2 regions of the Rhizobium sp. HT1-10 genome follow, and region 1 is predicted to be linked to the other one. Evidence: predicted binding sites of a transcription regulator. Region 1 holds the regulator's gene; the other holds the start of a gene.
What was found. The regulator LexA, encoded in region 1, represses DNA repair genes until DNA is damaged. The targets are predictions, from matches to a motif close to TGTTCNNNNTGTGTTCNG.

Region 1 (12,273 bases):
GATATCGGCAGGCCCAGACCCGCGGGTTAGAATACCGTCCTGGAGCTGTTGTTTATGGAATATAACCGTTTTTTCCCGCCCCATGATGGGCTCAGCCTTCGGGAGCTGGCCAATCATCTTGGGGCGGAAGTTGCCGATGAGAAGTTCTCGGAGCTTGTCATCCATTCCGTTGCCCCGGTGTACCGGGCCGCAAAAGGGGATGTCTGCTATATTCTTTCCCGGAAGAATATGGACGAGCTGAGGAGCTGCAACGCCTCAGCCATCATCTGCGCTACGGCGCTACAGTCGATCATTCCGTCTCACATTCCCGTTCTTCTATCGGACAATCCGCATGCCGCCTTCGCGCAGGCTGGTGCCTTGCTGCATCCGCAGGCCATGCGCGCCGTCACCGTCGGCAAGGATGCGAGCGGCATCTCGCCGGCAGCCTTCGTCGACCCGACGGCGCGATTGGAGGCCAATGTCCTGATCGAGCCGATGGCCGTCATCGGCGCCGATGCGGAGATCGGCGAGGGCAGCCAGATCGGCGCGGGCGCGGTCATCGGTGCAGGGGTGAAGATCGGCCGCAATTGCTCGATCAGTGCCGGCGCAAGCGTGCTTTGTGCCTATGTCGGCAACAATGTCATCATCCACAATGGCGCCCGGATCGGCCAGGATGGCTTCGGCTATGCTCCGGGCCCGGCCGGCATGCTGAAGATCGTCCAGATCGGCCGCGTCATCATCCAGGACAATGTCGAGATCGGCGCCAACACGACGATCGATCGCGGTACCATGGACGACACCGTCATCGGCGAAGGGACGAAGATCGACAATCAGGCGCAGATCGGCCACAACGTTCGCATAGGACGCCACACGGCGATCGTCAGCCAGGTTGGTATCGCAGGCAGCGCCAAGATCGGCAGCGGCGTGCAGATCGGCGGGCAGGCGGGTGTTGCGGGGCATATCCATGTCGGCGATGGCGCGCAGCTTGCCGCGGGAAGCGGCGTGATATTTGATCTTGCGCCTGGCGGCCGCTACGGCGGCGTACCGGCGCGACCTATAAAAGACTTTCTAAGGGAGATGGCTGAGACAATGGCCAAGATTGGAAATCGAAAAAAGATGCGGGGCGGCGAAAATGACTGATCAATCCCGCTCCGAACTCGGCTCTGCTGATATCCTCGAGATCATGAAGCTGCTGCCCCATCGCTACCCGTTCTTGCTTGTCGATAAAATCATCGAGATCGATGGCGACAATTCGGCGATCGGCATCAAGAACGTGACGGCCAACGAACCGCATTTCACCGGCCATTTTCCGGAACAGCCGATCATGCCGGGCGTCCTGCTGATCGAAGGCATGGCACAGACGGCAGGCGCGATCTGCGCCCGCAAGGAAGGCCAGAGCGGCAGCCTCGTGTACTTCATGACGATCGACAACGCGCGCTTCCGCAAGCCGGTGGTGCCGGGCGATCGCGTCGAGTTCCACGTCGTCAAGCAGCGTCAGCGCGGCAACATCTGGAAGTTTCATTGCGATGCGAAGGTTGACGGCTCCAAGGTCGCAGAGGCCGATATTGGCGCGATGATCGTGCGCAAGGAAGAATCATGAGCGGAACACCAAAGAGCGCCACCATTCATCCGATGGCTGTCGTCGAAGACGGCGCAATCCTGGGCGAGGGCGTTTTTGTCGGACCTTTCTGCCATGTCGGCCCGAAGGTAGTGCTGCATGACAACGTTCAATTGCTGACCCACGCAGTGGTGACCGGCCGCACGACGATCGGCGAAGGCACCAAGATTTATGCCATGGCTGTGGTTGGCGGCGATCCGCAGAGCGTGCATCACGGCGGCGAGGACACCAGCCTTACCGTCGGCAGCCATTGCACCATCCGCGAAGGGGTGACGATGAACGCGGGGACGGCAGAGTTCGGCGGCAAGACGATCGTTGGCAACAACAATCTCTTCCTGGCCAACTCGCACGTCGCCCACGATTGCCGCGTCGGCAACAACGTCATCCTGTCCAACAATGTCATGCTGGCCGGTCATGTCGTCATCGAAGACAAGGCTATCCTCGGCGGTGGTTGCGCGGTGCACCAGTTTACCCGCGTCGGCCGCCAGGCCTTCATCGGTGGGCTCTCGGCCGTCAACTACGATGTCATCCCCTACGGGATGCTGAACGGCAACCCGGGTATCCTGGGTGGTCTCAACGTCGTTGGCATGACGCGCGCGGGCATAGAGCGCCCGGTCATCCACATCGTTCGCCGCGCCTTCAAGACAATCTTCGAGGGCGAGGGTTCGATTCGCGAAAACGCCGCTGCCATTCGCAGCGAATATGTCGACTGCGCCGAGGTCATGCAGATCCTCGATTTCATCGCCGCCGATAGCGATCGCGCTTTGTCGTCGCCGCATCGCGGCAACAAGAACTAAGGTGGCCGACAAGCCGAGTGATGGGGATGGGCGACTGGCAATCATAGCCGGAAGCGGTTCCCTGCCAGTCTATCTCGCTTCCGCGGCGCGCGAGGCCGGTGAAAATCCGGTGATCGTCGTGCTCAAGGACGAGGTGCTGCGGGACTGGAGCGCCTATGATCATGCGCTGCTGGGCGTCGGCGACTTCAAGGGGTTCGAGGCGCTGTTCGACCGATACGACGTTCGCCGTATCGTCATGTCAGGCAGCGTCGCCCGGCGCCCGGAATGGCGGGAAATCCGGCCCACCTGGCAATCGATGGTGAAGATGCCGCGGGTCGTGAAGACGCTTCTCTCAGGGGGCGACGACACCGTGTTGAAGATGGTCATCGGCTTGCTCGAAGTGAAGGGCCGCCGGGTCATCGGCGCCCATGATATCGCGCCGGATCTCCTCGCCACCACAGGCACGCTCGGCCGCCACAAGCCATCAGACGAGGATCTCCGCGACATCCGGCAGGCCGCAAGGGCCGCCGATGCCCTGGGGATGCTGGATGTCGGACAGGGTGCCGTCAGTGTCGGTGGCCGGATCGTGGCGCTTGAAGGCGCCGAGGGTACCGACCAGATGATCGAGCGTGTCGCGGGCCTGAGAGCAGCAGGGCGTATTTCGCAGCGCCGCCGCGGTGTGCTGGTCAAGCTCTGCAAGCCGCAGCAGGATCTCCGCGCCGATCTGCCCTCCATCGGCGTGTCGACGATCACCAATGCCCGAGACGCGGGCCTTGGCGGCATAGCGGTCGAAGCGGGGCGCGCGCTCATTCTCGACCGGAAGGCGACGATTGCCGCTGCGGATGAAGCCGGACTGTTTGTTTTCGGCATTGATCGCGGACTGCCATCCGGAGGCCTGCAATGAGCGGCGCTGCCTTGAAAGTTGCTGTCATAGCCGGCGAGGTCTCCGGCGATCTGCTGGGTGCCGACCTGATCGCCGCATTGCGCCTGCAGACAGACAGGCCGCTCGAACTGGTCGGTGTCGGCGGCGACGGGCTGGAGGCGCAGGGGCTGAAATCGCTCTACGACTTCTCCGAGCTGTCGCTGATGGGCTTTACTCAGGTGATTGCCAAGCTGCCGCGCCTGATTTCCCTGATCGGGCTGACGGCGAAGGCGATCATCGCAGCCAAGCCCGATATTCTCGTCATCATCGACAGCCCGGACTTCACCCACCGCGTGGCCAAGCGTGTGCGCGCCGTCCTGCCGGACCTGCCGATCGTCAACTATGTCTGCCCGAGCGTCTGGGCCTGGAAGGAATACCGGGCCGTGCAGATGCTCGACTATGTCGACCATGTGCTGGCAGTCCTGCCATTCGAGCCGGAGGTGATGAAAAGGCTCGGCGGACCACCCACCACCTATGTCGGTCACCGACTGGTGACGGATCCAGACCTTCTCGAGGCGCGCCAACAGCGCGCCGTAAGGGCAGCCAGCGAATCAGTCGACAAAAAGACGATTATTTTGTTACCCGGCTCACGTTCCTCCGAGATCAGTCGCCTGATTCCCTTCTTTCGCAGCACTGCGGAAGAACTTAGCCGGCGTAGCGATTCCATGCGATTCGTGATGCCGACCGTTGCAAGACGTGAGGAACTGGTGCGCTCGCTGGTCGCGGACTGGGATATCAAACCCGAAATCGTCGTCGGCTCTGCGGCAAAATGGGACGCCTTTGCGCAAGCCGATGCGGCCATGGCAGCCTCCGGCACCGTCATCCTCGAGCTCGGGCTGACCGGCGTGCCCGTGATCTCGACCTACAGCACCGACTTCATCGTCAAGATGCTGCACAAGCGCATCAAGACTTGGACGGCGGCACTGCCCAATCTGATTGCCGATTATGTCATCGTGCCGGAGCAGATCAACGAGATGTTGCTGCCGGGCGTCCTGGCTCGCTGGCTGGAGCGGCTAAGTGGAGATACGGCGCAGCGACGGGCGATGATCGAAGGCTTCGATCTCGTCTGGCAAAGGATGCAGACCGAGGTGCCGCCGGGAGAAAAGGCGGCCTCCATCGTCCTCAGCCTGCTCGACAACAAAAAACCCGCTCATCGCTGAGCGGGTTTTTTCATCGATGCAGACGGTTTCTAGCGGCTGGAAACGGGCGTGTAATCGCGCTTTGCTTCGCCGGTGTAGAGCTGGCGAGGACGGCCGATGCGCTGCTGCGGATCCTCGATCATTTCGTTCCACTGGGCGATCCAGCCGACGGTGCGAGCAAGCGCGAAGAGCACGGTGAACATTTCCGTTGGGAAGCCGAGCGCACGCAGAGTGATGCCCGAATAGAAGTCGACGTTCGGATAGAGCTTCTTCTCGATGAAATAGGGATCGTTGAGAGCGATCTTCTCGAGTTCGAGCGCTACCTGCATCAGCGGATCGCCGGCATTGCCGGTTGCTTCCAGGACTTCATACATCGTCTTCTGCATGATCTTGGCGCGCGGATCGTAGTTCTTGTAGACGCGGTGACCGAAGCCCATCAGGCGGAACGGATCGTTCTTGTCCTTGGCGCGAGCGATATATTCGGGAATGCGATCGACCGTGCCGATCTCCTGAAGCATCATCAAGGCCGCTTCATTGGCGCCGCCATGGGCGGGACCCCAGAGGCAGGCAATACCAGCCGCAATACAGGCAAACGGGTTCGCACCCGACGAGCCGGCGAGACGAACGGTCGAGGTCGATGCGTTCTGCTCGTGGTCTGCGTGCAGGATGAAGATGCGGTCCATGGCGCGGGCGAGGACAGGATTGACCTCGAACTCTTCGCAAGGAACGGCAAAGCACATGCGCAGGAAGTTCGACGCATAGTCGAGATCGTTCTTCGGGTACACGAAGGGCTGGCCGATATGATACTTGTAGGCCATTGCCGCCAGCGTCGGCATCTTGGCGATCATGCGCAGGCTTGCGACCATGCGCTGATGCGGATCGGTGATGTCGGTCGAGTCATGGTAGAAGGCCGAAAGTGCGCCGACGCAGCCGCACATGACGGCCATCGGATGCGCATCCCTGCGGAAGCCGGTGAAGAACCGCGACATCTGCTCATGCACCATCGTGTGGTGAACGACGCGATCGTCGAAATCCTTCTTCTGCGCTGCGGTCGGCAGTTCGCCGTAGAGAAGGAGATAGCAGACTTCGAGAAAGTCGCCCTTTTCCGCCAGCTGTTCGATCGGATAACCGCGGTGCAGCAGCACGCCTTCGTCACCGTCGATATAGGTGATCTTGGACTCGCAGGATGCCGTCGATGTGAAGCCCGGGTCGTAGGTGAACGAGGCGGTGTTCTTGTAGAGGGCGCCGATATCCAGGACGCTGGGGCCGATGGTGCCGACCTTGACCGGCAGGTCGACGGTCTTTTCACCCCAAGTCAATTTCGCGCTTTGTTCCGTCATGAGATCCTCCAAGATTTGGCGGGTTGGTGCCTTAAAAAAGCACCAAAGGGTTAAGCGTCTGAAGATTAGCTATATGATCCAGACGCTAATGCCAAGTTACCCTGTCCGCTATTTGTGCATCGCGATATCAACTTTTGGGCACCATCGGCAGACGCTGCTTAACGCGGTTAAGGGCGCGTTTCTGAAGTGCGGTGCGTGGCTTTGGGCATCAGCTCATTTCAATCGATTTTTGTTGCGATATTCGAGTAAAGGTTGCAAAAATGCTCTTGGCGTGAGCGTTGCGGGCGGAGCTGAGTGCGCATGGCTGAGTTCGAAACGCGGGAGCAAAAATCGCAGCAGCGAACGCTTTTCTCGCTGGCCGAGCAGTCGCGCGACGGTCTCGTCGCTGTCCTATCGCCGCGCACACCGCCTGTGCGAACCCAACAGGCGGTGCCCTGGCCGAAGCGCGCGATCTTCGTTGCCTGGACAGGGCGAATCGCCGCCGCTCGGATGCTGGCGGAAGAGGCGTCGCATGGGCGGGGGGTGCTGGTCGCCCCCGTATATATGGGGCTCGGGGCGATCCTCTGGTTCGAGTTGCCGATGGATTCGCCCGTTACCGGTATCGCCGCCGCATGTCTGGTGTCTGCCCTCGTCCTTTCCTTCAAGCCGGATCTTCATCCCCACATGCGGCACGCGGCCTATGCCGCAACCCTCGTGCTGGCCGGCATGCTGCTGGCGCAATGGGAGAGCTGGCGCGCTTCGACGATCATGCTGGATTCGCCTGTGACGACGACGGTGACCGGGCAGGTGCAGCGGCGTGAGGTGGATGATCAGGGCCGCTGGCGCTACACGCTCGATTTGCTGGCGACGGAGGGGCCGATCGTGGGCCGGCCGCCCGATCAGATATCCGTCCTGGTGCGCGGCCAGGATGTGCCATTCGACCTCGGGGACATCATCGAGGGCAGGGCGCGGCTCAGTCCGCCGGCCGGCCCGGCATTGCCAAGCCTCCATGATTTCGCCTTCACTGCCTATTTCGACGGCACAGGCGCCAACGGATTTTTCTATGGTCAGCCGCAGCGCCTGATGTCGGCGGAAGAAGATAGCAGCGAGCGGTCTGTGCTCGACCGCGCCGACCGTTGGCTGACCGCTCTCAGGGGGCGCATCGGCGATCGCATCCGCATGCTGCTGCCAGGCGATACCGGCGCCTTTGCAGCATCGCTGGTCAACGATCAGCGTCGCGCCATTTCGCCGGAGACGACGGAGGCGCTGCGGGTCTCGGGCCTCGCCCACATCATCGCCATTTCGGGGCTGAACATGGCGCTGTCAGCCGGTATCTTCTATGTCGGGCTGCGGCATGGGCTGAGCCTCTTCCCCCGCCTGGCGCAGGCCTGGCCGACCAAGAAGATCGCCGCCATCGGCGCACTGGCAACGGTGACCGCCTACTACTTCATTTCGGGTTTCGGCGTCTCGGCCGAGCGCGCCTTCATCATGATGGCGATCATGCTGGTCGCTGTGCTGTTCGACCGGCCGTCCTTTAGCCTGCGCAACGTCGCGCTATCGGCGATCGCCATCCTCATTCTCTCGCCCTCCCAGATCCTCGGCCCGAGCTTTCAGATGTCCTATGCGGCCACGATTGCGCTTGTCTCCGGCTATTCACTCTGGAAGCGGCGGCCGGCCCGCGAGCGCCGCTTCGCCGCGTTCCGGCCGCCCATGCCGGTGCGCTTCATCGGCCGCTTCTTTGCCGGCATCGCCACGACGTCCTTCATCGGCGGTGCTTCGACCGCCATCTTCTCGATCGAACATTTTCATCGCTTGGCGACCTATGGCTTGGTCGCCAATCTTGCGGCCATGCCGATTGTCTCGTTCCTCGTCATGCCCGTCGGCATGATCGCGATGCTACTGATGCCCTTCGGCTTCGATGGAATCTTCTGGGTTGTCACCGGATGGGGACTTGATCTCGTCATGGACATCGCCCGTACCGTCGCCAGCTGGGGCGGAAATGTGCCATTTGCGCGACTGCCGTTCTGGCTGTTTCCGACCATCATTGTCGGCTTCCTGCTGATGACCCTGCTGCGCACCGCGCTGCGCCACGCCGGAGCGGTGTTGATAGCAGCCTCGGTCCTTGCTGCAGCTGTCATGCCGCCGAAGCCAATGTCCGAACTCTTGATTTCGGAAGATGGCGAACTGGTTGCATTGCTGCAGGACGGGCGTTTGGAGCCGAACCGCGAGCGTCCGCCTGACTTCATCTACCAGCAATGGCTGAAGGCGCTGCCGATCTCAGGAGAAACACCGCCGAAGATGCTGGCGCCGGATCAATCGACCCCCGCCCGTGCGCCGCGCGGAAGCCCGCGGACACGCCTCGACGGCCAACAGCAAAAGATCCTGCGGACGGCCATGGAAACCGCACTGGAGAGTGTGGCGGACGGCGGCTTTGCCTGTCACGCAAGGGATTGGTGTGTCGCCATGCTCGCCAACGGGCAGATCGTCTCGACAATTTCCGATGCCGCCTATCTCGGGCCGGCCTGCGATACCGCCGATATCGTCGTCACCCCCATAAAACTGCGGACCCAAAGCTGCCGCTCCGGCGGGACGCTCTATACCGGCGCGTCCCTGCGCAAATCGGGATCGGTCGAAATCGACCTTGCGCCCGACAGGCCACGCGTCCTGCCTGCATTCACCAGCTTAAACCGTCCATGGGAGCGCCATCGCGCCTATGACTGGCGCAAGGCGTCCTACTCGGATGCTTCGGCAACGTCACCGGTCAGTGATAGCGGCGAATAAGCCCCACCAGCCGGCCCTGGATCTTGACCCGGTCAGGTCCGAAGATGCGCGTCTCATAGGCCGGATTGGCCGCCTCGAGCGCAATCGATGCGCCCTTGCGGCGAAACCGCTTCAGCGTCGCTTCCTCGTCGTCGACCAGGGCAACGATGATGTCGCCTGGGCTTGCGGTGCTGGCATTGCGGATGATGACCGTATCGCCATCGAAGATGCCGGCTTCGATCATCGAATCGCCGCGCACTTCGAGCGCATAGTGCTCACCGGCGCCGACCATGTCAGACGGCACCATGATGTCATGGGTGTTGTTCTGGATGGCGGCAATCGGCACACCGGCCGCGATCCGCCCCATCACCGGCAGCGATACCGATCCGCTGCGATCCTCGGCCACCGGCTTTGGCGGCGTCGATGCAGGCTGTGTCTTGCCAAGGCTGCCCTCGATGACGCTCGGCGAGAAGCCGCGTCGCGGCTGCAGGCTGGCATTGTAGGCATCGGGTAGTTTGATGACCTCGATCGCCCTTGCCCTGTTCGGCAGGCGGCGTATGAAGCCGCGCTCTTCCAGTGCCGTGATCAGTCGGTGGATGCCGGACTTGGAGGCGAGGTCGAGCGCATCCTTCATCTCGTCGAAGGAGGGAGGGACACCGGATTCCTTCATTCGTTCATGAATGAAGAGAAGCAGTTCCTGTTGCTTGCGCGTCAACATTGATTTTCGAGCTCCAAGTGCGAAACAAAGCCAGAACAGACACTATATGTTCCATATGTGTTCCGCAAGGGACTAAATTTCGGTGAAGAGGTTGGAAATCGCATCATTTTGCCCGATCATCGGGCAGTCGGCTGCGAAGTCTTGCCGCCAGGGGGACATGCCTATGACAGCTGCCTATCCGATCGATCATCTGGTGCTACCGACCTGCGACCTCGCATCGGTGCGGGAGCGTCTCGGAAAGCTGGGGTTCACGGTCGCCGCAGAGGCCCGTCACCCCTTCGGCACCGAAAATGCCTGCGTTTTCTTTGCCGACAAGACCTATCTCGAGCCGCTTGCGGTCGCCAGTCTCTCGGAATGCGAAGATACGGCCGTTGATGGCAATGTGTTCACGGCCCGGGACCAGGCTTTCCGCTTCCGGGTTGGAGATGACGGCTTCTCGGCGATGGTATTCGGGACCGAGGATGCAGAGGCCGACGACAACCGCTTTCGGGCAATGGCGCTGTCGGCCGGCCAGATGCTGGAATTCAGCCGGCCGATGCGGATGCCCGATGGGAGCGAATCGGTGGCCGGCTTTCGTCTTGCCTTCGCCGCCGATCTGCGCGCGCCCGACTTCTTCGCCTTTACCTGTCAGCGCATCAATCCCTTGCCGTCTGACCGCGCGGTCCTGGAGCAGCATGCCAACGGGGTCGTCGGCATCTCTCGCGTGGTGCTGTCGGCGCGCGATCCGTCGGCATTTTCGGACTTTGTCAGCGAAGTGGCGCGGGGCGCCGCATTGCCTCCGCATTCCTTCGGCACCACTGTCGAGGCGGCGAACGGGCGGATCGACATCTTGAACGAGGAGGGTATGCAGGCCTTTTACGAGACGGGTACGGGAGGCGCCGACGCGGGCCTTTTCGGACGAGCGATCGTCTTTGCGGTGCTTGATCTTTCCGTGACAGAGGCGCATTTGGCTGCTAACGGCGTGACCTACACGCGCAAGAGCAACACTATCTTGGTGAAGTCGGCTCCCGGGCAGGGGGCATTGTTCGCCTTCGAGGAGACAGCATGAGCCATCCGACAAATTCAGACGTGGTCGCCGGCGAAGGTCCCGGCAAGGTCGTCTTTTCCAACAGCAAGCGCCTGTCGCTGATCGCCGGTCCCTGCCAGATGGAGAGCCGCGACCATGCCTTCACGATGGCCGGTAAGCTCAAGGAGCTGTGTGCTTCGCTCGGCATCGGTCTCGTCTACAAGTCGTCCTTCGACAAGGCCAACCGTACGTCGCTCTCCGCCCAGCGCGGCCTGGGACTGGAGGCGGCGCTCGAGATCTTCGCCGACCTGAAGAAAGAATATGGCTTTCCTGTTCTCACCGACATCCATACGGAAGAGCAGTGCGCCATCGTTGCCAAGACCGTGGATGTCCTGCAGATCCCGGCCTTCCTGTCGCGCCAGACCGATCTTCTTGTTGCCGCCGCCAAGACCGGCAGGATCATCAATGTCAAGAAGGGCCAGTTCCTTGCGCCCTGGGACATGAAGAACGTGCTCGCCAAGCTCAACGACAGCGGCAACCCGAACATCCTGCTCTGCGAACGAGGCGCCTCCTTCGGCTACAACACGCTTGTGTCCGACATGCGCTCGCTGCCGATCATGGCGGCGATGGGCGCCCCTGTGATCTTCGACGCGACTCACTCCGTGCAGCAGCCGGGTGGGCAGGGTGGCTCGTCCGGCGGCCAGCGCGAATTCGTCGAGACCCTTGCACGCGCGGCTGTTGCCGTTGGCGTGGCCGGCGTTTTTGTCGAGACTCATGAAGACCCCGACCACGCACCATCGGATGGCCCGAACATGGTCCATCTCAAGGACATGCCGCGGCTTCTCGAAAAGCTGTTGGCTTTCGACGCCATCGCCAAGGCCTGACATCCTGAGGAGAGCGTTCAACAGGCTGACATGAACCTAGTTTAGTCGGCCTTAACGCTCCCTCATTCGAAGCGCGTGGGTACCATTGTAATTTCCACGCCTTCGATTAAGAGATTTCAATCGATTTATAACCAGCGAGCAGGAACCAGCCATGACCGCAATTACCGACATTATCGCCCGCGAGATTCTCGACAGCCGCGGCAATCCGACCGTTGAAGTCGATGTCTACCTGGAAGATGGCAGCATGGGCCGCGCTGCCGTCCCATCGGGCGCCTCGACCGGTGCTCACGAAGCCGTCGAACTGCGCGACGGTGGCAAGCGCTACCACGGCAAGGGCGTCGAGAAGGCCGTCGAAGCCGTCGACACCGAAATCTTCGAAGCCATCGGCGGCCTCGACGCCGAGAACCAGATCCTGATCGACAACCTGATGATGGAGCTGGACGGCACCCCCAACAAGTCCCGCCTCGGCGCCAACGCCATTCTCGGCGTGTCGCTCGCCGTGGCCAAGGCCGCTGCCCAGAGCGCCGACCTGCCGCTCTACCGCTATGTCGGCGGCGCCTATGCCAGCCTGCTGCCGGTTCCGATGATGAACATCATCAACGGCGGCGCCCATGCCGACAATCCGATCGATTTCCAGGAATTCATGATCATGCCTGTCGGCGCCGAAACCTTCAGCGACGCGGTTCGCATGGGTTCGGAAGTCTTCCACGTTCTGAAGAAGGAACTGTCGGCCCAGGGTCACAACACCAACGTCGGTGACGAAGGCGGTTTCGCACCGGGCCTGAAGAGCGCGCCTGAAGCCCTCGACTTCATCATGAAGTCGATCGAAAAGGCCGGCTACACCCCGGGCGAAGACATCTACCTCGGCCTCGACTGCGCCGCGACGGAATTCTTCAAGGATGGCAAGTACGTTCTCGAAGGCGAAGGCCGCACGCTGGAGCCGGGCGCCATGGCCGAATACCTGGCCGAACTGGCTGCCAAGTACCCGATCCTGTCGATCGAAGACGGCATGTCGGAAGACGACTGGGAAGGCTGGAAGACCCTGACGGAGCTTGCCGGCAAGACCACCCAGCTGGTCGGCGACGATCTGTTCGTCACCAACTCCTCGCGTCTGCGCGACGGCATCAAGATGGGCGTTGCCAACTCGATCCT
Region 2 (12,273 bases), on a different contig from region 1:
GCCGTGGCTGAAGAGTTGCTGCGGATCGCGCGGCAGGTCGCCCGGAAACACGGCCGTGTTGCGGATACCGTCGAAGACCTCGCCGCCGATCGTTTCGCCCGCCATCGGCGTGCCGACGATGACGGGCAGGACATGCCCCTCGCGGTTGACGGTCGCCTCGCGCGTCGCGCGGATCGAGGCCAGCGCCATGACGTCGATGCCGGCCCCGGTCATGCCGATCTGCTGGGTGGCGCGCTCGACCAGACGGCGCGTCAGGGCCTCGAGCCGGTCGTGGCTTTCATGGTGGAGATGATCGGCCTTGGTCGCTGCGACCAGCACGCGATCGATGCGACGGCCGAGGAAGGAAGACAGGAAGCTGTTGGTGCCGGGGCGGAAACAGGCGAGCACGTCGGCCAGCGCCCGCTCCAGATCCTGTATAGCCTCGGGGCCGCGATTGATCGCCTGCAGCGCATCGACAAGCACGATCTGTCTGTCGAGCCGGGCGAAATGCTCGCGGAAGAACGGTTTGACGACGACGGACTTATAGGCCTCGTAACGCCGCTCCATCATCGCCCAGAGCGATCCCTTCGGACCCTTGCCGTCGGCAGGTCGAGGCAGTGGCGCGAACGTCAGCGCCGGTGAGCCGTCGAGGTCTCCGGGAAGCAAAAACCGGCCCGGCGGCAGCGTCGACAGCGAGCGCTCGTCCGATTTGCAGGCCCGCAAATAGGCTGTAAACGCGACCGCAAGGTCGCGCGCCCGCATCTCGTCGGCGGGGGCTGCGCCATCGGTCGATGCCGAGAGCGTCAACCAGTCGCGCGCGAGTTCGGCGCGGACCCCGGTTGTTGCCAGCTCCAGCGTCTCGTCGCTAAAGGTTTGATAGTCCTTGCCGAGCAGCGGCAGATCCAGCAACCATTCACCGGGGTAGTCGACGATGTCGATGGACAGTCGTCCCGGCGATAACAGCCGGCTCCAGCCGCTGGCGCTCTGATATTCGAGCGTGATGCGAAGCTCCGAGATTGCCCGGGTGGAGTCCGGCCAGATCCTGTCCTTCACCAGCGCCCTGATATGGTCTTCATACTGGAAGCGCGGCACCGCGTCGTCAGGTTGCTGCTCAAGCCGCACGGCCGAAACACGGCCCGACTGCATGGCTTCAAACAGCGGCAGGCGGCCGCCGTTGAGGAGATTGTGAACGAGCGACGAGATGAAGACCGTCTTCCCGGCCCGCGACAGCCCGGTAACACCGAGCCGGATGGTGGGATTGACCAGATTGGCCGCGCGATCGGCCATGTTGTCGAAGGCAATCAGCGCGTCGTCTGTAAAGGAGGTCAGGCTCGGAGGCAAAGCGGCGTCCCTTGATTGAAGTCCACCGCAATATAGGGAGGGCTGCAGCAAATAGAAGCAGCGCCGCTAGGCGCGCGCCCTATTCGCGGAGGAAATCGCTGAGGATCCAGGTGACGCCGGAGCTATCCGTCTTCTCGATGGCATCAAGCACGGCAAAGCCGGCGGTCGGGAAGCCGCCGGGCAGGGACTTCTGCATGGCGTCGTGCCCGATCAGCGCCTCGAGCACCTGCGAGATGATGGGATTGTGGCCGACCATCATGATCGAATTGTCGGCTGTTTGAGCCGACAGGATCTCGAGATAGGTCGTTTGCGAAGCCTCGTAGAGACCATCGACATATTCCACCTCGGTTGTAGCACCCGTTGCCCGCTTGAAGGCATCCGTCGTCTGGCGGCAGCGGAGCGCTGTGGAGGAGATGACGATATCGGGCCGATATCCCTTGTCGGCGGCCCTGTCGGCAACGATTTCCGCCTGCGCAAAGCCGTTATCGTTGAGCGCACGGTCGAAATCGCGTTCTCCGGGCTGGGCCTGCGCGGCCTCGGCGTGGCGCAATAGAAAGATGCGGGACAGCTGCGGCAAGGTACTGATCATGGGTCAAATCCATCCTGAAGTTCGTCGCCGACCTTGCGTTTGCCCGGACCCCTTCGTCAACTGCCGCGCTTGAAGCAACAACGAAAACAAAGCTGTGGTCCACAGAAGGCTTATAGCCTGGACGCCATTGCCGGCGAAATAAAGCGATGAAAGATTAGACGTTTAGCTGAATTTTATGACAGATTTAAAAATCTCTTGACGGCCTCTATTTGGCTTGAATCGGTACCACCGGTTGCTGTATACCCCGCGCCATATGAGATGTTCTTCAGGAGAATCGCGTTGAGTGAGAAGATCGATCTTGGCACCTATGTTCCCTCGGAAGATGAGGAGTTCATGAATGTGCGGCAGAAGGCCTATTTCCGATCCAAGCTCGTCATTTGGAAAGCCGATATCCTCAGAGAAGCGCGCGAAACGCTAGAGCATCTCGCAGAAGAAAGCGCCAACCACCCAGACCTCGCCGACCGGGCATCCTCCGAAACCGACCGTGCCATCGAGCTCCGCGCCCGCGACCGCCAGCGCAAACTGATTTCCAAGATTGACGCGGCCCTGTCGCGGATCGACGACGGTACCTACGGCTACTGCGAAGAAACCGGTGAACCGATCGGCCTCAAGCGTCTCGATGCACGGCCAATCGCCACCCTGTCCATCGAAGCCCAGGAACGCCACGAGCGTCGCGAAAAAGTCTACCGCGACGAGTAAGAGCTGCTTTATTCCATCCGAAAACCAGAGGCACGACATCAATTTGTCGTGCCTTTTCTTTTGTCTCACGAGACCGGCTGCGGCCGTTGAGACCGAGCCGGCTCTCCGCAAGCCTATTTGTCGCGGGTAACGCTCATTTCCCCGAAGATCCGCGCCACTTCCTTCTGCAAGGCCGCATCGCCGCCGACGATGGGCGCCATCTCGGGCTCGCGTCGCGGCTGTTGGGGGGCGGTCGCTTCGGGGCGCGCTGGCGCCGTGGTCGATCCGAAGCGTTCGGCGGTCAAAGAGCTTGCCATCTCCGCATCGAGGATGCTCTCGAAGTCGGTGTTTGGCTTTCGCGCCGGCACGATGTCCGGAGTCGGGATGTCGAAGTCCTCGTTGTAGGCGTCGCGTGCCAGGATAGGCGCCGCCTGAGCCGAGCTCGGCGGTGATGGCAGCACTGCGACCTCGGGCTCTATCCGGCGATCCGGCTGCGGTGCCAGCACGCGGCTGCGGGCGGCATCGAGAACGTCGGCCGCTGCGGCCTCTTCCTTGCGCCCGAAGACGACGGGCTCGATCCGTTCAGGAGGGGCGACCTGCACGGGCGGCGGCGGTTGAAACGCCTGCACGGGGGGTGACGGCGCGGCCGGGGGAGCAACTGGGGCGGGCTGTGCTGGCTGAGGAACCTGCCGGGTCGCTTCCAGCCGCTCGACGGCGGGGGCAAGGTCATCCGGCTTGACCGTGTCTGCCGACGGGGAAGCTACTGCCGCCACAGGTTTCGGCTCCGGCGCAGGGCGCCGCTGCGGAGCGGGCGCGACGGGCGCTTCGATCTTGGCCTGTACCGGTGGCGGCTGGATGCGCGGTGCCGGCTCGGGCTCCCGGCTGGGAACGCGGGGGTGCTCCCGCGGTGCATCGAGCTGTTGGACAGGCTGGGCCGGCTCTCTTGCCGACAACGTCTCCAGTGTTGGTCGTTCTGTCACCAGTGGCTGCGCGCCCGGCTGCCGCGAGTTATCGCCAATGCCGCTCTCAATGACGATATCGGTCGGACCGCCGATCATCACCAGATGCTCGACGCCGTCGCGGCGGATCAGCACGATGCGGCGCCGCGCGTCGATGGCAGCGGCGTCCAGCACCTGCAGGCGCTGCTGGCGGCCCTTGCCGCCGCGCACGAAAGGAGACGGTGCGCGGTTCCGCACGAGCCAAAGCACCCCGAACAGCACCAGCAGGGCAACCGCCACGCCTCCGGCGGCAACGAACAGGCGGCTGCCATAGGTTCCTGCTATGTCGTCCAGCATTGTCGATCCTCCGTTATGTTGATTCGGCGTCGCGATAGTTCACAAGTGTTGGGAACCGGATGTTTGATCGCGCACCGGTCGACGATCATAGGTATAGGATCGCCTGAGAAACAAGATGTCTTTGGCCTTTGTCCAACAAGCTCAGCGGAAATCTTGCCGCGCGCGGCGCTCTGAACCATGTTCTGCAGGAAGCTGGCGCAGTTCCTTGTGAATTCAAGCCTTTCTGGGCTGCAGGCCGCTTTTTGCCGGTGCCGCGACTTGCTAAGAAGATCAAAGTCCTGATTCCAAAAGTCCGTCGACACCTTTGACGGAATGCGGAGCGGACCAACGAGGGGTTCATGACCAAGCTGCGTCAGTCCGACGAGTATAGCGTACCGCTGGTCGATCGCGGGGTTCGTTCCGGAATCGTGCTTCGCATCATTCTTCTGGCGCTGGTGCTGATTGCCGCCGCTGCGGCGTTCGTGGTGTTCAAGAACGAGCTCGACAACGAGATCGTGCTCGGGGCACTCGGGATCCTGGCGATGGTCGGGATCTTCTTTCTCGTCTCGTCCGTGATCGGCTTCGTCGAGGTCATGCCGCAGACCCAGTCGGACAGCCTTGCCCGGTCCTTTCTCAACAGCCACCCGGACGGAACGCTGATCACCGACGACAAGGGGCGGATCGTTTACGCCAATCTCGCCTATGGCGATCTGACCGGGGCAAAGAAGACCAGCGAGGTCCAGTCGCTCGACACGCTGCTATCGCGCAACCGCGAATCCAACCAGGCGCTCTACCGGCTTTCGAACGCATTGCGCGAAGGCAAGGAGGGAAGCGAGGAGTTCCGGCTGATGAAGCCGCTCGGTCCCGTGGGCACCAGCGGCTCGGGCGCCCACTGGTACAGGCTGAAGGCGCGATTGCTGCCGCCCGGACAGTCGCGCGGCAAGGCACTGCATATCTGGCAGATTACCGACATCACCTCGGAGCGCGACGATCAGGAGCGCTTCTTCAAGGAACTGCAGAACGCCATCGACTATCTCGACCATGCGCCGGCCGGGTTCTTCTCCGCCGGCCGCAAGGGCGAGATTTTCTATCTGAACGCGACGCTTGCCGAGTGGCTTGGCCTCGATCTCACCAAGTTCACCCCGGGTTCAATCTCCGTTGGCGATCTCGTCGCCGGCGAGGGCCTGGCGCTGATCCAGTCTGTGCAGGCGGAGCCTGGTCTCAAGAAGACCGTCACACTCGACCTCGACCTCAGGAAGGGCAACGGCCAGAGCCTGCCGGCCCGCCTCGTGCATAGCGTCACCTCCATGCGCGATGGCGCGCCGGGCGAGAGCCGGACCATCGTCCTCGGTCGCCAGAAGGACGACGATGACGACCAGTCGGCCTCTGTTGCAGCGATGCGGTTCACCCGTTTCTTCAACAACACGCCGATGGCGATCGCTTCCGTTGACGGAGCCGGGCGGATTTTGCGCACCAACGCGCCGTTCCTGAAGCTGTTTTCCAACGTCGTCTCGCGTGACGATATCGAGCGCGGTGCTGCGCTTGAGGTGATCTTCAGCGAGAGCGAGCGGCCACGGCTGGCCCAGGCCTTCGCCGCCGCCAAGGATCGCCAGGGTGACATTCCATCGATCGATTCCCGCAATCCGATGGATGAGACGCGGCATTTCCGCTTCTATATCAACGCCGTCATCGAGCAGAGCGATGAGGCGCCCGAGGAAGCGGCGATCGTCTACGCCGTGGAAGTGACCGAGCAGAAGGCGCTCGAGGCACAGATGGCGCAGACCCAGAAGATGAACGCGGTGGGAACGCTTGCCGGCGGCATCGCCCACGACTTCAACAATGTGCTCACCGCCATCCTGTTGTCCTCCGACCATCTGTTGCTGCAGGCGCGGCCGGCCGATGCGAGCTTTGCCGATCTGATGGAGATCAAGCGCAACGCCAACCGCGCAGCCGTGCTGGTCCGCCAGCTGCTGGCGTTCTCCCGCAAGCAGACCATGCGCCCGACCGTCATCAACCTTACCGATGTCATCGGCGATCTCAGGATGCTGGTGGAGCGGTTGCTGTCTGGCACCCGCGTCAAGCTCGAGGTCGAATACGGCCGCGATCTCTGGCCGGTAAAGACCGATCTCTCGCAGTTCGAACAGGTGTTGATCAACCTTTGCGTCAATGCGCGCGATGCCATGCCCGAGGGCGGCAGGCTGGTGCTGCGGACCCGCAATGTCTCGGCTGCCGATATGGCCGCTTTCAACTCGGCCTACCTGCCGCAGGAAGACATGGTGTTGGTCGAAGTCAGCGACAACGGCACCGGTATTGCGCCTGAAATCATGGACAAGATCTTCGAGCCGTTCTTCACCACCAAGGACGTCGGCAAGGGCACCGGCCTCGGCCTTGCCATGGTCTACGGCATCGTCAAGCAGTCCGGCGGCTATATCCAGCCCGATTCCGAGGTCGGCAAAGGTACGACGTTCCGCGTCTTCCTGCCGCGCCACATCATCGAAGTGCTGCCGCTTGGCGAAGGCGAACTGGAGGCACCGAACGCACCGCCGATGGGCCAGGGTGCCGTCATGCCCGAGGTCGAGCAGGCGGACCTGACCGGCAAATCGGCGGTTGTCCTTTTGGTCGAGGACGAGGAAGCGGTCCGCCGCGGCGGCAAGCGCATGCTGGAAACGCGCGGCTACACGGTTCACGAAGCGGGGTCTGGCGTCGAGGCGCTGGAGATTCTTGAGGAACTGGAAGGCAAGGTCGATGTCGTCGTTTCCGATGTCGTCATGCCGGAGATGGACGGCCCCACCCTGCTGCGCGAATTGCGCAAGATCTATCCGGACATGAAGTTCATCTTCGTCTCAGGCTACGCAGAGGACGCCTTCGCCCGCAATCTGCCGGCCGATTCCAAGTTCGGCTTCCTGCCGAAGCCGTTCTCGCTGAAGCAGCTGGCAGTGGCGGTCCGCGAGATGCTCGACAGCTAAGGCCAGGCTCCACGCCGTCCCGCCATCCTATCCACGGCGGGCGACGAGAATGCCGACCAGGACGACCGCGCCACCGATGGCCTGGAGCGGCCCGATGGCTTCTGCGAGCAGGATCCAGGCGAGGATGGCCGCGACGACTGGCTGCAGAAGTAAGGTCAGGGACGAGAAGGCGGGCGGCAGGTAGGCGAGCGCATAGGTGATCGCCACCTGGCCGCCGGCATGGCTAATGAAGGCCAGGCCGATCAGCATCGACCAGCCAAACAGACTTGGCGGCAGCATCACCCCTTCCGCCAGCAGTGCGATCGGCAACAGGCAGACAGCCGCTGCGGCCGTGCTCCAGATCATGATCTGCAGCGTGTCGAACCGGCTGCGCAGCCGGCCGATGACGAGGATGTAGCCGGCATAGAAGAGGGCCGCGACGGTCGCCAGTCCATCGCCGCGCAGATCTCCATGGGCAAGACCGGCAAGACCGCCCTTGAGCGTCACGATGCCGACCATCGCCGTCGCCAGCCCCAGCAGGAACAGCCCCGAAATTTGGGCGCGCAGGAACAGCCAGCCAATGACGGCGACAAAAATCGGCGCCAGATTGGCGAGCAGCGTCGCATTGGCAACCGACGTCATGTGGATCGAGAGATGCCATGTGACGAGGTCGGTCGCAAGGAACAGGCCCGGCAGCACCAGCATGAAGCTGTCGGCAAGACTGGCCGGGCGGATGGCCGATTTTTCCCGCCTGGCAAGGGCGAAGATGAGGAGCGGGATCAGCGCCAGCGCGACCCGCCAGAAGGCGGTGGCCAGAGGGCCCACCTCGGAGAGCCTGACGAAGATCGGCGAGCCGCCGATGGCCGCGCCCCCGAGGATCAAGGCCGCCAGCGGAATGCCATTGTCGACCGCCTTAGCGGCATCGGAGCGGATGAGCTTTGACAAGGGCGTCGTCCTGTTGCGCTGACCAAAAAAGAAAGCCGCGCCGATATCAGGCGCGGCATGTGTTCAGTCCTTGCGGTGCGCTTCAGTCCGCCAGGGCGACGGCAATTTCGGCGGCGAGCCGGGCATTGTTTTCGACCAGCGCGATGTTGGTCTTGAGGCTGCGGCCGTCGGTAATGTCGAAGATGGTGCTGAGCAGATAGGGCGTGACGGCCTTGCTGACCACTTCCTCGCGCTCGGCACTGTCGAGCGCTCGCTCGATGTAGATCTCCATCTCCTCGCGCTCGATCTCGTCTTCCTGCGGCACCGGATTGGCGATCAGCATGCCGCCATCGATGCCCAGCTGCTCGCGCACGGTCTGGAAATTGGCAATGGCGGCCGGGCTGTTCAGCGTCAGCGGGCTCGGCAGGCCCGATGCCCGTGACCAGAAAGCTGGGAACTCGGCGCTCCCGAAGGTGACAACCGGCACGCCTCGGGTTTCGAGGACTTCGAGCGTCTTAGGGATATCGAGGATCGCCTTGGCGCCGGCGCAGACGACGATGACGCCGGTGCGGGCTAATTCCTCGAGGTCGGCGGAGATGTCGAAACTGGTCTCGGCGCCGCGGTGGACACCACCGATGCCGCCTGTCGCAAAGACCTTGATGCCCGCCCGGGCGGCGGCAATCATCGTCGCGGCGACCGTCGTCGCGCCGGTGCGACGCTCGGCAATCGCGAAGGCCAGATCGGCACGGGAAACCTTCATGGCATCCGTGGTCTGGGCGAGGCTCTCGAGCTCGGCGGGCTCCAGGCCGATATGCAACGTCCCGTGGATGACGGCGATGGTTGCCGGAACAGCACCTTCCTCGCGGATGATGGCCTCGACGCTGCGGGCCATGGAGATATTGCCGGGATAGGGCATTCCATGGGTGATGATCGTCGATTCGAGCGCGACGATCGCTGCGCCGCGCGCCTTGGCAGCGGCGACCTCCGTCGAATAGGAGATCGGCAGCAGGGCGGAAAACGGTCTGGTCATGGGCTTGGCCACCTGAATTGACGTGTTTGACGAGCGGGATGAGGCTTCATGACAGTATTTCGGCCTCCGGGACAAGGGCTAGCGTCTGCTGGAGCAGCTCTGGCGACAGATTTTCAGAGGTCGCGTAGGGCGACTGGACGGTGATCGCCGCGGCCGCTGCGCCGTTGCGGATAGCCTGCGCGAGATCGTGTCCGGCCAGCAACGCCGCCAAGACACCGGCGGCAAGCGAATCGCCGGCGCCCGTGACATCTGCGATCTCGGGGAGGGTCGGTGGCTGTAGCGTGAGCGTGAGATTTTCTGAAAAGGCAACCAGCGGCCGCTGTCCCCGGGTGATCACGCCACCCCTGAGGCCAAGCGTCCTGAGCTGCGCAACCCATTCGCGCGGATCTTCTGGTCGGCTTCGGCTCAAAGCTTCCGCTTCGGCCTGGTTGAGAAAAAGATAGGAGATGCCGCCGAGGCAAGGGCTGAGGCGCACCACCTTGGCCGGCGAGATGGCGATGGCGGCCAGCGGCTTGGCCATATCGGCGCACCTGGCCGCGATCGCCGCCAGCGTTTCCGTTGGCAGGTTGGCGTCGCAGAGGACGAGGTCGCATTCGGCAAAGGCATCGCGGACCGCGCGGATCATCAGCCGGCGTGGGCCGAACAGCTTATAAAGCTCCATATCGGCCAGAGCGATGACCAGATTGCCGTCATTCTCGATGATCGCGGTGTAGCTCGGCGTCTTGCGATCGAGGAAGACGAACGGACGGTCGTCGACGCCGGCGTTGCGGGCGGATGCAGCGACCATCTCGCCGAGAACATCGCCCCCGCGCGGGGAAATCATCCGCACGGCATGGCCGAGCCTTGCCAGATTGCGGGCCGCATTGAAGCCACCGCCGCCAGGCTCCTCGAACCAGGCACCGGGATTGCTGGCGCCGGCATTCGTCTCCCCAAAGATCCGACCGCGCCGATCGATATGGGCGCCGCCCAGAACGAGAATCGACTTAGACATCGAAGGCTCCAACGGCGCTCAAGCGGTCGATTCGGAGCTCGTTTTCGAAGTCGGGAAGGAGCTTCTTATGGGCCCTAAGCCATTGCCGCGAAAAGGGAAAGCAAATATAGAACAAATCCGATTTTACCTTTTCGTTTCAATAATTTGATAGGCACTTGCAGAAACAGAACAAAAAGAGTACAAAAACTCTATGAACTGCTTCGTTGCCTGTACGGCTTCAATAACCTAAAGGTGGACCCTATGTCACAGAATAGTTTGCGGCTCGTAGAGGACAAATCGGTGGACAAAAGCAAGGCGCTCGAAGCCGCACTCTCTCAGATCGAGAGGTCGTTCGGCAAGGGCTCGATCATGAAGCTCGGCTCGAACGAGAGTATCGTCGAGATCGAGACAGTTTCCACAGGCTCGCTGAGCCTTGATATCGCACTCGGCATCGGCGGATTGCCGAAGGGGCGTATCGTTGAGATTTATGGACCGGAAAGCTCCGGTAAGACGACGCTGGCGCTGCAGACCATCGCCGAAGCCCAGAAGAAGGGCGGCATCTGCGCCTTCGTCGACGCCGAACATGCGCTCGATCCGGTCTATGCCCGCAAGCTCGGCGTCGATCTGCAGAACCTGCTGATCTCTCAGCCAGATACTGGCGAGCAGGCACTCGAAATCACCGATACGCTGGTGCGCTCCGGCGCCATCGACGTTCTGGTCATCGACTCCGTCGCGGCTCTGACACCGCGCGCTGAAATCGAAGGCGAAATGGGCGATAGCCTGCCAGGTCTCCAGGCCCGTCTGATGAGCCAGGCGCTGCGCAAGCTGACCGCGTCGATTTCGAAGTCGAACACGATGGTCATCTTCATCAACCAGATCCGCATGAAGATCGGCGTGATGTTCGGCTCGCCTGAGACGACGACCGGCGGTAACGCGCTGAAGTTCTATGCCTCGGTCCGCCTCGATATCCGCCGCATTGGCGCCGTTAAGGACCGCGAAGAGGTCATCGGCAACCAGACGCGCGTCAAGGTCGTCAAGAACAAGATGGCACCGCCCTTCAAGCAGGTCGAATTCGACATCATGTATGGCGAAGGCGTTTCGAAGACCGGCGAACTTGTCGACCTCGGCGTCAAGGCCGGCATCGTCGAAAAGTCGGGTGCCTGGTTCTCCTACAACAGCCAGCGTCTCGGGCAGGGGCGTGAAAACGCCAAGATCTTCCTGCGTGACAATCCGGAACTCGCCCGCGAAATCGAGACCATGCTGCGCCAGAGCGCCGGCCTGATCGCCGACAAGCTGCTTGTCAACGGTGGTCCCGATGCCAATGACGGCGACGTCGCCGCCGACATGTAAGGGGCCGGACCTTAGGGTCTGAGCGTCAGTTTTCATTCGCGGCCGCACACTCCTCAGGGATGTGCGGCCGCTTTCGTTCCTGTGGCTGGACAGGATCAAGAGCGAGCGATAAAAGCCAATGGATTTTGTGAGAAGACTGCCTGGGGCAGCGATAAGGGCATAGCATGAGCGGCGTGAATGAAATACGGTCGACCTTCCTCGACTACTTCAAGACGAACGGACATGAGATCGTTCCGTCGAGCCCGCTTGTGCCGCGCAACGACCCGACATTGATGTTCACCAATGCCGGCATGGTGCAGTTCAAGAACGTCTTCACCGGCCTTGAGAACAGACCCTATTCGACGGCGGCGTCCGCCCAGAAATGCGTGCGTGCCGGCGGCAAGCACAACGATCTGGACAATGTCGGCTATACGGCGCGCCATCACACCTTCTTCGAAATGCTCGGCAATTTCTCCTTCGGCGACTATTTCAAGGAGCAGGCGATCACGCTTGCCTGGAACCTGATCACCAAGGAATTCGACATCGACGCCAAGCGTTTGCTGGTGACGGTCTACCACACCGACGACGATGCCTTTAATCTCTGGAAGAAGATCGCCGGCCTGTCCGACGACCGCATCATCCGCATCCCGACCAGCGACAATTTCTGGGCGATGGGCGATACCGGCCCGTGCGGCCCCTGTTCCGAAATCTTCTATGACCATGGCGATCATATCTGGGGCGGCCCTCCCGGTTCGCCCGACGAGGATGGTGACCGTTTCATCGAGATCTGGAACCTCGTCTTCATGCAGTTCGAGCAGGTGACGAAGGATGAGCGCGTCGATCTGCCGCGTCCATCGATCGACACCGGCATGGGCCTCGAGCGCGTAGCCGCCCTGCTGCAGGGCAAGCACGACAATTACGACATCGACCTGTTCCGGGCGTTGATTGAGGCCTCGGAAGAAGCAACTGGCGTGATGGCAACAGGCGATCACCGCGCCAGCCACCGGGTCATTGCCGACCACCTGCGCTCCTCCGCCTTCCTGATCGCCGATGGTGTGCTGCCGTCGAACGAAGGCCGCGGCTATGTGCTGCGCCGTATCATGCGCCGCGCCATGCGCCACGCCCAGCTCCTCGGCGCCCGCGATCCCTTGATGTACAAGCTGCTGCCGACGCTGGTCCAGGAAATGGGCCGCGCCTATCCCGAACTCGTGCGG

Region 2: recA (recombinase RecA) is a predicted target of LexA. The motif match lies at 9,916-9,933, and genes of this name have one in related genera.

Annotation. Positions count from the first base shown of each region.
Region 1 covers NZ_JBCEBQ010000008.1:163,235-175,507, reverse strand. The annotation lists gene bamA (outer membrane protein assembly factor BamA) at 1-2, shown strand, start outside; gene lpxD (UDP-3-O-(3-hydroxymyristoyl)glucosamine N-acyltransferase) at 55-1,119, shown strand; gene fabZ (3-hydroxyacyl-ACP dehydratase FabZ) at 1,112-1,579, shown strand; gene lpxA (acyl-ACP--UDP-N-acetylglucosamine O-acyltransferase) at 1,576-2,394, shown strand; gene VH564_RS19540 (LpxI family protein) at 2,396-3,277, shown strand; gene lpxB (lipid-A-disaccharide synthase) at 3,274-4,455, shown strand; gene gltA (citrate synthase) at 4,485-5,774, opposite strand; gene VH564_RS19525 (ComEC/Rec2 family competence protein) at 6,075-8,534, shown strand; gene lexA (transcriptional repressor LexA) at 8,515-9,231, opposite strand; gene VH564_RS19515 (VOC family protein) at 9,395-10,279, shown strand; gene kdsA (3-deoxy-8-phosphooctulonate synthase) at 10,276-11,121, shown strand; gene eno (phosphopyruvate hydratase) at 11,273-12,273, shown strand, end outside.
Region 2 covers NZ_JBCEBQ010000005.1:198,185-210,457, forward strand. The annotation lists gene VH564_RS15335 (YcjX family protein) at 1-1,320, opposite strand, end outside; gene VH564_RS15340 (SixA phosphatase family protein) at 1,400-1,909, opposite strand; gene dksA (RNA polymerase-binding protein DksA) at 2,189-2,608, shown strand; gene VH564_RS15350 (flagellar biosynthetic protein FliO) at 2,722-3,882, opposite strand; gene cckA (cell cycle histidine kinase CckA) at 4,221-6,827, shown strand; gene VH564_RS15360 (DMT family transporter) at 6,855-7,751, opposite strand; gene VH564_RS15365 (pseudouridine-5'-phosphate glycosidase) at 7,834-8,760, opposite strand; gene VH564_RS15370 (carbohydrate kinase family protein) at 8,807-9,751, opposite strand; gene recA (recombinase RecA) at 9,992-11,080, shown strand; gene alaS (alanine--tRNA ligase) at 11,245-12,273, shown strand, end outside.